Regions from separate parts of the Ureibacillus sp. 179-F W5.1 NHS genome, predicted to be linked through region 1. Evidence: riboswitches for the same ligand, from Rfam matches in the RefSeq annotation. Region 1 holds a riboswitch; each other region holds the start of a gene.
The links. Region 1 has a riboswitch for lysine ahead of ACH0B5_RS03320 (aspartate kinase). Riboswitches for the same ligand answer to the same signal wherever they lie in the genome.

Region 1 (4,127 bases):
TTTTTCCTTTATAGTTTCTTATTATTTCTCCCATCTGCCTCTTTAAACCTTTATAATGAATATAAAAACCTTATTAGGGTGATATAAATGAATGAAACAATTCAAAATAAATTGGCGATTTTACCCGATGAGCCTGGTTGTTACTTAATGAAGGATCGTCAAGGAACGATTATTTATGTTGGAAAGGCTAAAATCCTGAAAAACCGTGTTCGTTCCTATTTCACCGGCTCCCATGATGGTAAAACCCAGCTGTTAGTAAGTGAAATTGAAGACTTCGAATACATTGTCACATCCAGTGAATTGGAAGCTTTAATTTTAGAATTAAATTTAATTAAATTGCATGACCCGAAATATAACATCATGTTGACAGATGACAAATCCTATCCGTATATAAAAATTACGAATGAAAAACATCCACGCATTTTAATTACACGGAAAGTTAAAAAGGATAAGGCGAAATATTTCGGTCCTTATCCGAATGCAGGGGCAGCCAATGAAACAAGAAAGCTGCTTGATCGGTTGTATCCGTTACGAAAATGTATGAAACTGCCGAATAAAGTTTGCCTATACTATCATTTAGGACAATGTTTAGCTCCTTGTGTAAAGGAGATTGAAGAACATGTTTATGATGACATGATTGAGGAAATTACAAAGTTTCTAAATGGTGGATTTGAAGATGTGAAAAAAGAGTTACAACAGAAAATGCTCGATGCAGCGGAAAATTTAGAATTTGAACGGGCAAAGGAATATAGAGATCAAATTGCCCATATTGAAACGGTTATGCAAAAACAAAAAATCGTTTCGGGTGATTTATCGAACCGGGATATTTTTGGCTATGCAGTTGAAAAAGGGTGGATGTGTGTTCAAGTCTTTTTTGTACGCCAAGGGAAATTAATTGAAAGGGATGTATCCATCTTTCCAATATACCGGGAACCAGAAGAGGAATTCCAAACGTTTATCGGTCGGTTTTACGATATACCTGAGCATATTAAACCGAAGGAAATTTTCATTCCGACGAATGTGGAAAAATCGTTATTAGAAAACTATTTACAAATGAAAGTTGTTACGCCGAAGCGAGGCTCGAAAAAGGAATTGGTCGATTTAGCTACGAAAAATGCTCAAATTGCCATTCGAGAAAAATTCCAATTAATTGAACGGCAAGAAGAACGAACTGTTGGGGCTTGTTTAGAATTAGGTAATGCCATGAACATAGCTCCACCTCTTCGAATTGAAGCCTTCGATAATAGCCATATGCACGGAGCGGATGCTGTGTCAGCAATGGTCGTGTTCATCGATGGAAAACCGGCAAAAAAGGAATATCGGAAATATAAATTGCGGGAAACGGCTAAGCACGATGACTATGGTGCTATGCAAGAAGTAATTCGACGTCGCTATACAAGGGTGTTAAAGGAAAACTTACCATTGCCAGATTTAATTATTATTGATGGTGGGAAAGGGCAAATGGAAGTGGCGCGGGAGGTAATTGAAGATGAATTAGGATTATTCATTCCCATTGCAGGTTTAGCAAAGGATGATAAACATAATACATCCCAATTATTGTACGGAGAACCTCCAATCCCAGTGGAAATGAAAAGAACGAGTGATGGATTTTATTTATTACAACGTATTCAAGATGAAGTCCATCGTTTTGCAATTACATTTTTACGTCAACAACATCAAACAAATGCGATCCAATCCGTCTTGGATGGCATTGAAGGGGTTGGACCGAAAAGGAAACAACAGTTGCTGAAACATTTCGGTTCTATTAAGAAAATAAAAGAATCATCGGTAGAGCAATTAATGGAAGCCCATATTCCAAGTTCAACAGCAATGGCTATCTACAATCACTTTCATAAAGACACATTGTCAAAGGAATAACGGTGTGCTATTGTAAGTTTAAATATGAATACGAACATGATAGAGGTGCAAGGTTCAATAGTAACCATCTGGAGGATGAACAATTCTAGGAAAGGTGGTGAAAGGGAGACTTGCCGAAGCGATAAATCCATTGTTCAGATTTATTTGCTGGTTTTGCATTTAAGAAGTGTAAGACTGTCAGAATCAGTCAGAGTGATTCTGGAGGGCTATCTCATAAAAGATTTTACCGATCGGTATATTTTTGAGGCAGCTTTTCACACTCAGTGAGAAGCTGCTTTTATTTTGAAATGGTATAATGGATGTATAAGTTTTCTGAATTGATGAAAAATACACTTTTTCGAAAGTTGTAAAAGGAGTGTGTACCAATGGAGACAATTGTAGTGAAAGTCGACAGTTCTTCCCTTTTAACACCGGAAAGAATTGATAAACTAGCGGAACGAATTTTAAAGCATCGAAGCGATGGGAAAAATACTATAGTAGTTGTTCCTTCTATTGAATTACTAGAAGGAAAATTACTTCCTTATTCGTCGATTTTTACCGAAAGAATTGCTGATAGAGAAAGTCATGCGCTAAAAGCGATTAACACGCAAGTTGCTAGTAGTTTACTAGCGATTGTACTAGAAAAGAAAGGATGGAAGGCAGTTTCCCTTTCTGGTTGGCAGGCAGGAATTGAAGTGGTGAAGTCCAATGGAAATATATTAATTGAACAAATACACCACGATTTTCTTCTTGAACGGATACATAACGGGGAAATAGCTATTGTGGCAGGTTCTCAAGGTTATGATCAATATAAAGATTTGTGGACTTTAGGGGAAGGCGGTCCAGAAACGACAGCAATTGCCATTGGTACAGCTCTAGATGCGGAATATGTTGAAATATTAACTGAGCAGGATGGAATTTACACAGCCGAATCCTCGGTTGTAAAGGAAGCTCGGAAACTAAAAGAAGTGACCTATGATGAAATGCTTGAACTGGCCCATTTAGGATCTACTTTTGTTCATCCGAGGGCAGTGGAACTAGCGAAAAAATATGAAATGCCGATCGTCGTTCGATCTAGCACAAACGATGTCGAGGGGACATGGATAAAAGGAGAGGTAAAAATGGAGAAAAATAGAGTTGTTCGTGGTGTAGCATATGAAGCAGACATTATTCGGTTAACAGTAGGTTTTGATTCCTATGAAAATTCCTCTCTAGCGAATATTTTTATGACTCTATCAAAGTTTAACATCGACGTAGATATTATCGTTCAAGCAGTTATCGATGGAGTGAAACCAACCGTATCTTTCTCCATTGCAAAAGAAGATTTTGCTGAAGCTATTAAAGTGTTAGAACAAAATAAAGCCCAATTAGGATTTAGTTTTGCCGATTTTGAAGTAGGCTTAGCAAAAGTTTCAATTGTTGGTTCAGGAATGGTTTCCAATCCAGGTGTCGCTGCCCAAATGTTTGATCGATTACGCAAAGAAAATATAATAGTGAAAATGGTCAGTACGTCGGAGATTAAAGTATCCGTTGTCGTACCGCAAGATGAAATGGTCCGGGCAGCAAATGTGTTACATGATGAGTTTCAATTAGTGGAAGAGTACGTAAATTAAAAAGCCAATTCCATAGATATCCCCTTTCATGTCGATATGGAAGGGGAGTAGTCTTTGGAATTGGCTTTTATAATATGTAGGAATTAATCTACTTTTTCTTTTTTATCCCATTTAAGTGTGAAGACGACTTGTTGCTGTTTCTCGCGTTTTTCGTCGAAACATTCTGTAAGACAACCTTGTAATGCTTGAATTTGTTGAGCGATGAAGCCTGCTTCTAGTCGGAAGGAACGTTCTTCGATTTTTAATAAGTCGGCGTCATTTGTTAGATGAAATATGTAGCCATCCTTTTCCTCTTTATCAAGGGTTAAAACGCCCCAACCTGCGTCTTGGAAGAAGGAGATAATGAGCTGAATATCAGTACATGGAAATTTGCGGGCTAAATCTTTCCCTGCCCAGTAAAGAACATCCTTTTCATGTTTTCCAAGAATGGTAGGAAGTAAATAATCTCGAATAATTTCGTAGCCAAATGCTGGGACAGTGTTGTGGATGTGAGTCATTTTAAAATTACCTCTTTCTTAATTTCTTCATTATTTAGTATAAGAAAGTAAAATATTCTTTAAAAGAGAAAATTCTACCGAGATAGCGCATATTTTTTAATGAAATGATGAGATAAAAAATTGTATGCAACCTTGACGCTCGTAATTCTTGAGAGTACAA
Region 2 (4,127 bases), on a different contig from region 1:
TTGTTTACTCCTTACGCGATAAGATTTTAAATCGTTTGTTTTTGTTCTACTTTATAGGCATTTTTGCCATCCATTTTTCGTTCGATATAACGTAATATAAATGTAGCGGTTAATGTCATGATTAAATAGATGACACATGTTATAACGTAAGATTCTGCAAAGCGGAAGTTTGCACCGGCAATCGATTTTGTCGTAAAAAATAGTTCCGTTACACTAATTACACTTAATACCGCAGAGTCTTTAATATTCATAATGAATTGGTTACCCGTTGCAGGTAAAATATTTCTGAAAACTTGGGGTAAAATAACATGAAGCATCGTTTGAAAATGACTCATTCCAATCGATTCAGCTGCTTCATATTGACCTTTATCAATTGATGCAATCCCACCACGAACATATTCAGCCATGTAAGCACCTGTATTTAATCCGACAACGACAAGGGCAGCAACAAAGCGATCCAATTCTAATCCGTAAGCAGCTAAACCATAGAAAACAACCATTGCTTGTACAATCATTGGTGTACCACGGAAAATTTCCACATAAACTGTTAATATGAAATTGAATACTTTTAAAATAACAGATTTTATCGATTTCTTACGAAGGGGTATCGTATGCATAACACCGATAAACAATCCGATAAGAGCACCAATAATTGTACTAATAATAGCAATGACTAACGTCATATATGCGCCACGTAAATAACTTGGCCAATTCTCTTCTAGAATTGAGAGTATAATATCTAAACTCATAAATATCCTCCTAAATATTTTAGAAAATCGAACATATCATAATTGAAGTTTCGATAGTAAAATCATCTTGCCTTATCTATTTCTCTGTTTGAAAAAATAGAGCCACTGGCCGGATAATTCGACCAGTGCTACTATGTGAAAATTATTTTGCTGCAGGTTGATTTGCAATTGCTTCATCCATTAGCTGTTTGCGTTCTTCTTCAGAAATGGATTTTAATGTTTCATTAATTGCTTCTAAATTTTCATCGCCTTTTTTAAGACCAATTGCAACGGCTGTATCCTCTTCTTTCGTTTCAAAACCATCTTCCAACTCTACATATACAAAGTTTTCATTTGCAGCAGTCGAAGATACTGCCTCTGGTCTTTCAGCAACATAGCCGTCAATTACTCCAGATTCCAATGCAACTCGCATATGAGAGAAACTTTCCATCGCTGTTTCTTTTTGTACATCTGGAATTTGATCGATTACTTCATAATTTGTTGTGTTTAACTGAGAAGTGATTTTAGCACCTGCAAAATCCGCTAATGTTTTCGCATTGGCATATTTTCCACCAGCTTTTGTAACGATAACGAGTTCACTAGTGTAATAGTTTTCTGTAAAATCAATGACTTTTTTACGTTCATCGGTTGGACTCATACCTGCGATAATGGCATCAATTACACCTGATTCTAATGCTGGAAGTAGCCCATCCCATTCTGTTTTAACAATCACTAATTTTTTCCCTAATGCATCGGCAACACGTTTTGCAATTTCTACATCATAGCCACCAGCATATTCTTCAGAACCTTCAATTTTAACTGCTCCGTTTGAATCATCCTGTTGTGTCCAGTTAAACGGTGCATAACCAGCTTCTAAACCTACTTTTAATACATCGCTATCTTCCTTTGAAGAGGATGATGAAGTACCTTCCTCAGAACTGCCACATGCAGCAAGTAAAATGACTGCTAATAAAGTCGTCATTAATAATGTAATTTTTTTCGACATCTTTCTCTCTCCTTTTACTTTTTTCGAGCTTATAACGCAAAAAGCGACCTAAGATGAACTTAGGTCGCTTGAATAGAAAAGCCCAAATCCTCTTACGCTCCCGATTGAGATAGCACCCCTCAGATGGTTGGGAAACTCCATCTGAGACAGTCCTGCAATTATTCACTGCAGACCCAGCATGAAGTAGAGAGCCTACTTACACACTTCGGCGACATTTCCTATTTTCCATATCATTGCTTTGCTCTAAGCTCCATGAAAAACTAATAAATATCGCGCCTCTACCCCACTCGTAACGTGAGGTTTTAATATTAAATTACTATTAATATGTTACTATATTAACATCTTTGTGTCAACATTGATTATTCTGATTAATAAAATATTCATATAGTTATATATTCCATTTTAAAGGTCGAAATATAAAAAACCTCTAGCAAAATAATTTCGCTAGAGGCTTCCTTATAATTAAGAATTTAAAAGTAAATCTTCAGGATTTTCAATTAACTCTTTAACTGTTTTTAAGAATCCAACAGAATCTTTACCATCGATAATACGGTGGTCATAAGAAAGAGCTACATACATCATTGGGCGGATTTCCACTTCCCCGTTAACAGCCACTGGACGGTTAACGATAGAGTGCATACCTAAAATACCAGCTTGAGTACCGTTCATAATAGGAGTAGACATTAATGAACCGAATACACCACCGTTTGTAATTGTAAATGATCCACCAGCCATGTCGTTTAGGCCTAATTTTTTGTCGCGAGCTTTTTTCGCTAATTCTGCGATATCTTTTTCGATTTCAGCAAAGTTTTTGCTATTTGCATCACGGACTACTGGTACAACTAAACCTTCTTCAGTTGAAACCGCAATACCGATATCAAAGAAGTTATTTAAATGGATTTCATCTCCAACGATTTGTGCATTAACGTATGGATATTTTTTAAGCGCCGCAACAACTGCTTTTGTGAAAAATGACATAAATCCAAGTTTGATATCGTTTGCTTTTACGAACTCTTCTTGTTTGCGTTTACGTAAAGCCATGATGTTTGTCATGTCAATTTCATTGAATGTTGTTAACATTGCAGTTGATTGTTTAACTTCTAATAAACGTTTTGCAATCGTTTGACGACGACGGCTCATTTTTTCAATTGTTACACGGTCAGATTCAGCTGCTGGTGTGAAAACAATCGGACCATTTGTAGATACAACTGGTGCTGCTGGTGCTGCTACAGGTGCTGTACCATGAGCAGCTACGTCTTGTACACGTACGCGACCTTGTGGATCTACTGGTGAAATTGATGCTAAATCAATGCCTTTTTCACGTGCTAATTTACGTGCTGCTGGAGAAGCAACAACGCGTTCGTTTGAAGTTTCTTCTACTACTGGAGTTGCAGCTGGTGCTGGTGTTGGTGCAGCTGCTACTGGTGTAGCTTCAGCTTTTGGAGCTTCTTCAGCTGGTGCTGGCGCTGCGCCTTCTCCAGCTTCAACAACAGCGATTACTTGACCTACAAGAACTGTATCGCCTTCTTCAGCTAGGATTTGAGTTAAAACGCCAGCTTCTTCAGAAATAATTTCAGCATTAACTTTATCAGTTTCTAATTCAACGATAAATTCGCCTTTTTCAACATGATCTCCAACTTTTTTTACCCACTGGGCAATTGTACCTTCTGTAATCGATTCTGCTAATTCAGGGACTTTAATTTCAGCCACTTTGATATCCTCCTTTGAATAAACATGTGTACCTTTGAAATAGAAGGCACACATGCATCTACTAACATGTAATAGCCTATTTGAATATTAACATCAAAAGTTTATTTAGAAAGAGCTTCGTCAATAACTTTTGCTTGTGCAATTTTATGAGAATCCATGTCTCCTTCAGAAGTTGAAGACATTTCAGGACGACCAACATATTTCACTTTTTTACCATCAGCAAGGTCTAGCAAATATTCAAGTGCATATTTCCAAGGACCTTGGTTTTTAGGTTCTTCTTGTACCCAAACGATTTCTTTTGCATTTGGATATTTCGCAATAATTTCAGATATTTTTTGTGTTGGGAAAGGATATAGTTGTTCCACACGAATAATGTGTATGTTTTCATACCCTTTACCATCTTGAATACGATCTGCTAAATCAATTGTTACTTTACCTGAAGCAAGGATAATACGTTCTACTTTTTTCGCATTTCCACCTAAACCTGGTTGTTCAATTACTTCTTGGAATTTCCCTTCAGATAACTGCTCTAAAGATGCTGCAGCTAACGGATGGCGAAGTAATGATTTTGGTGAAACAATAACTAATGGACGGATTGCTTCAGTTCCAAGCATTTTCGCTTGTCGGCGAAGTAAGTGGAAGTAGTTACCTGCATTTGAACAGTTCGCTACAATCCAGTTATT
Region 3 (4,127 bases), on a different contig from region 1:
TCAACCGCTTTTGCAAATTCATCACGATTTTCTTTTTTAATTGCATGATAATCTTTATATTTCTTTAAAGTATCTTCTGAGTACGTTTTGTCATCATCTAGCATATGAACAAGGCTGACAACGGCTTCCTCTAAGGTCATTTTTCCCTCTGGTGCAAAACGTTTATCCGTCTTTCCTTCGATGAGTTGTAATTCAATTGCTTTTTCAATATACGGTTTTAAAGAATCAGGAACATCTTTAAAGTTAACCGTTTTGCCTGAACCTAATTCTACATCCATAGCTTCAATAACTGTTTTTACATATTCGCCACGTGTTACCTCATCTACTTTTTTAGCACTTGCTTGTTCAATATTTGTCATACCGACAACAGCTATCGATAAAGCTAAGGCAGAGGCGGAAACTTTCTTCCACATTAAAACTCATCTCCCATTTATAAGACTTTTCAAACAATTAAATAATATCAAAAAGTAAGATATAAATATACTTATTTATTAATATTTAACAGTTTTATAATATTGTTTGCTATCTAGCAATAATCGTCTCAAAAATGGGGCAATATTATATGTATCATTTTTAAAGGCTGACACAAAAAATGAAGTTTTTTGTATCAGCCCCCAGTCACTCTAAATTTTCAATTATTGTCCAGAACGTCCTTTTAATTGTGACTCTGCCATTTGAACAAGACGTTTTGTAATTTCACCACCAACTGAACCATTCGCGCGTGAAGCATCTTCAGGTCCAAGGTTCACACCAAATTCTTGTGCGATTTCATATTTCATTTGATCCATTGCAGCTTGTGCACCAGGAAACAGTAGTTTATTTGAACTTCTATTAGAAGCCATTTTCTTCACCTCCTTGTGATATTAGAATGTTCCAGGTGCGCTAATTAATACTGTGATAAATCATTCCACCAAAGTATCAATTTCCCTCGTATACTTTCATACTAATTTTGTCAAAAAAATCTACATGTAAATAAAATCAAAAGGTCATAATAAAATTCAAATAACAATTACATGTCTTTTTTATTCGTTTTATGACGGAAATTTCACTAAATAAATGTTTAATTTCAAGGCTTATTAATAAAACCACGTTGAAATAGCTTTTCAAAATCTTTATATGGTAGATGAAAAAAATGACAGTTAAAGTATTGCAATCTTACGTTTAAACATGTATGATTTTAATAATTAAATATTCACTTATTTCAATTACCTTTTGAAGTAAGGATAGAGGAGCAAAGACCATCAGTACGCAATTTGAGGATAATGAGATCCTATGACAATTGTGGAAAGGGGAATTTGCCGAAGCTTTTGAGAGCCTCATTATCTCGAAGCTGGTTCTGTTATTGAACAAATGCAGGACTGTCATATAGGTTTCTATATGGAGGGCTATCTTACGCAAAGAAATGAAGTTTATTTCTACGCAACAACGATCCCTCGTTGTTGCTTTTTTGCGTTTACTTAACTTAACGCCCTTCTCCCTCTATTTTCTAATAAAATATAAGGATGTGGAGAAGTATGAATTTCGGAAAAATTTTAACTGCTATGGTGACTCCCTTTAATGAACGGGAAGAAATTGATTGGGTGGCTACCGAAAACTTAATTAATTATTTGCTTGCCAACGGTACAGATGCTTTAGTCATTTCAGGTACGACTGGAGAATCCCCAACTTTATCAGAAGATGAAAAGGTAGAATTATTTAAATTTACTGTGAAGGTTGTAGATGGGAGAGTTCCGATTATTGCCGGTACAGGTTCTTACAACACAAAAGCCTCGATTGAATTAACAAAACAGGCTGAAAACGTTGGTGTGGATGGCATCATGTTAGTAGCTCCATACTATAACAAACCTTCTCAAGAAGGATTGTATCGACACTTCAAAGCAATTGCAGATGAAACATCCTTACCAATCATTCTATACAATGTACCTGGTCGCAGCATTGTAAGTCTTTCAGTTGAAACGATTGTTCGTCTTTCAGCAATACCAAATATCGTTGCGATTAAAGAAGCTAGTGGTAATTTAGATGCAATGGCTGAAATTATCGAAAAAACACCTAGTAATTTTTCATTATATAGCGGGGATGATGGCTTAACATTACCTGTCTTATCCATTGGAGGAGCTGGTGTCATTTCAGTGGCGTCTCATATTATTGGTCAAGAGATGCAAGCGATGATTAAAAAATTCCTAATCGGGAACTTAAGTGAAGCAGCAAAGGACCATCGTAAATTGTTACCTATCATGAAAGTACTTTTTGCTACTCCTAATCCGACTTCAGTAAAAGCAGCTTTAAATTTAAACGGAATTCCGGTTGGTGGTGTACGTTTACCAATGGTGCCACTAAACAAATTAGAACTCGATTCATTGAAAGAGGTTTTAAATACTCAACATAAAGTCATTTCTTAAATAATCGATTATTCCAAAGTTTCCAAAGAGATCGTCTTCCAATTGACGATCTCTTTTCTATTACATATGTTTTAACTTCCCCTCCATCTATTTACTTTTTGACAGAAGTTTGAGTGACATGTCTGTTATTAGAATTATGTACCAAATATAACACTTTCCTCCATTTCTTCCTATATTTTATATCAAAATATTTCACAGTGTATTCCCATGCAAAGCAATCTGAAGAAAATATACTTTTAACAACAGAAAAACAAATAGTACATTCCCTATTATTAATGGAAGTAATCCCTTCATTCTAATGGGAGTAAAATACGGCGAACTTATTAAAAAATAAAAAAAGGCACTGTAAATAAACAGTGCGATGACCATTCATTATTCCTCTTTAATAAACCGTACTTCATCATATCCACAAGACTTACAAACCATTAAATGGGGACAAATTTGATCTTTTGCCGTATTAGGATAACCATCTCCCATTTTGACCGTTTCTTCATCATTATAGTGTCCATAAAGATCCAAATAATCAGACACTTTCCCTGAATCCTCTAATGTCGTATGACATTTTGGGCAATTTACTTCTAACGTTTTTAATGAATTACATAAAGGACATATAGCCATTCGTATCACTCCTTTGCATTATAGTATCCATATTTTTGCTAATACTATGTAAACGCACCTTAAATAGAAACCCATTTTGAATAACATGACATTTTCTACATGAAATTGGGCAATCTAAAGGACAGCTAAAAGTAATGGAGGAAATCAGGATGAAAAAGGAAGAGAAACTAAATGAAGAAGCTGCATTAAATAACAACTTAGACTCAGCTACTTTAAGAGCGAACATGGAAATTGCTAAAGAACACGTACAAGCAAAAGCAACAAAAACTGCAACTCAAAAAAAAGAATAATACAAATCGGTTCTAACTTCATTTCGAAGAAGGTAACAATAAACTTTGTTTATGTTGTCCTTTATTACTACCCTTGGTATGCCAGCTTCCCGTTTCGATTCCCTTTTATCGCAAGTTGCCCTCGGTAAATTACAACCAGGGAAAATGGTAAATCGGGAAATTAAACTTTCAGAAGTAGAAGGAATTTTCCAAGACATGACGAATTTTGCTACGACAGGAACATTCATCGTAACGGATTATTCATAAATACGGTTAGACTATCTGTCATTTACAGATGGTCTTTTATATTTTGTTTCCTCATACTGTTCGTACATTTTAGCAATTGATATCAAAAATTTTCCGTTCATTTTATGTAAGATGAAATAGAGGTGATTCACAAATGGTATATAGTGAAGCTACGCAACAACTGATACTCTATATCGAAAATCATATAACCGATGATTTGCAACTAAAACAATTCCCTTCTGTTGTAGGATATTCAAAATATCATTTACTAAGGGTATTTAAACAAGAAACTGGATTAACGATTGGAGAGTATATACGTTTAAGATGTCTTGCGACAGCTGCAATGTTTCTTCTACACTCCGTCCGATGAAACAATTATTACAATTGCATTTATGCTACAATTTCAATCGCAAGAAGCTTTCACCCGCGCGTTTAAAGAAGTATATACCATGCCTCCTGGAAAATATCGAAAAATGATGCGATCAATAGGCGGAATGGAGGAAAGCAATATGAGTAACAAAGTAAAGGGATGATTTTTAAGTGGTTCCCACCCAGCTAACTATGCATTTGGGGTTGATGATCAAGTATTCCATTT

Region 2: linked by a shared signal. The riboswitch ahead of ACH0B5_RS02275 (transporter substrate-binding domain-containing protein) and the one ahead of ACH0B5_RS03320 (aspartate kinase) in region 1 are both predicted to bind lysine.
Region 3: linked by a shared signal. The riboswitch ahead of dapA (4-hydroxy-tetrahydrodipicolinate synthase) and the one ahead of ACH0B5_RS03320 (aspartate kinase) in region 1 are both predicted to bind lysine.

The regions. Positions count from the first base shown of each region.
Region 1 is NZ_JBIQFG010000004.1:38,117-42,243, forward strand. Features, by position in the region: gene uvrC (excinuclease ABC subunit UvrC) at 88-1,878, shown strand; lysine riboswitch at 1,911-2,095, shown strand; gene ACH0B5_RS03320 (aspartate kinase) at 2,244-3,470, shown strand; gene ACH0B5_RS03325 (YslB family protein) at 3,554-3,967, opposite strand.
Region 2 is NZ_JBIQFG010000002.1:198,084-202,210, reverse strand. Features, by position in the region: gene ACH0B5_RS02280 (amino acid ABC transporter permease) at 27-749, opposite strand; gene ACH0B5_RS02275 (transporter substrate-binding domain-containing protein) at 892-1,734, opposite strand; lysine riboswitch at 1,837-2,023, opposite strand; gene odhB (2-oxoglutarate dehydrogenase complex dihydrolipoyllysine-residue succinyltransferase) at 2,197-3,444, opposite strand; gene ACH0B5_RS02265 (2-oxoglutarate dehydrogenase E1 component) at 3,546-4,127, opposite strand, start outside.
Region 3 is NZ_JBIQFG010000009.1:3,252-7,378, reverse strand. Features, by position in the region: gene ACH0B5_RS06250 (bifunctional 2',3'-cyclic-nucleotide 2'-phosphodiesterase/3'-nucleotidase) at 1-413, opposite strand, end outside; gene ACH0B5_RS06245 (alpha/beta-type small acid-soluble spore protein) at 636-842, opposite strand; lysine riboswitch at 1,217-1,396, shown strand; gene dapA (4-hydroxy-tetrahydrodipicolinate synthase) at 1,515-2,399, shown strand; gene ACH0B5_RS06235 (hypothetical protein) at 2,772-3,017, opposite strand; gene ACH0B5_RS06230 (hypothetical protein) at 3,167-3,307, shown strand; gene ACH0B5_RS06225 (hypothetical protein) at 3,353-3,553, shown strand; partial or broken gene ACH0B5_RS06220 (helix-turn-helix domain-containing protein) at 3,687-4,127, shown strand, end outside.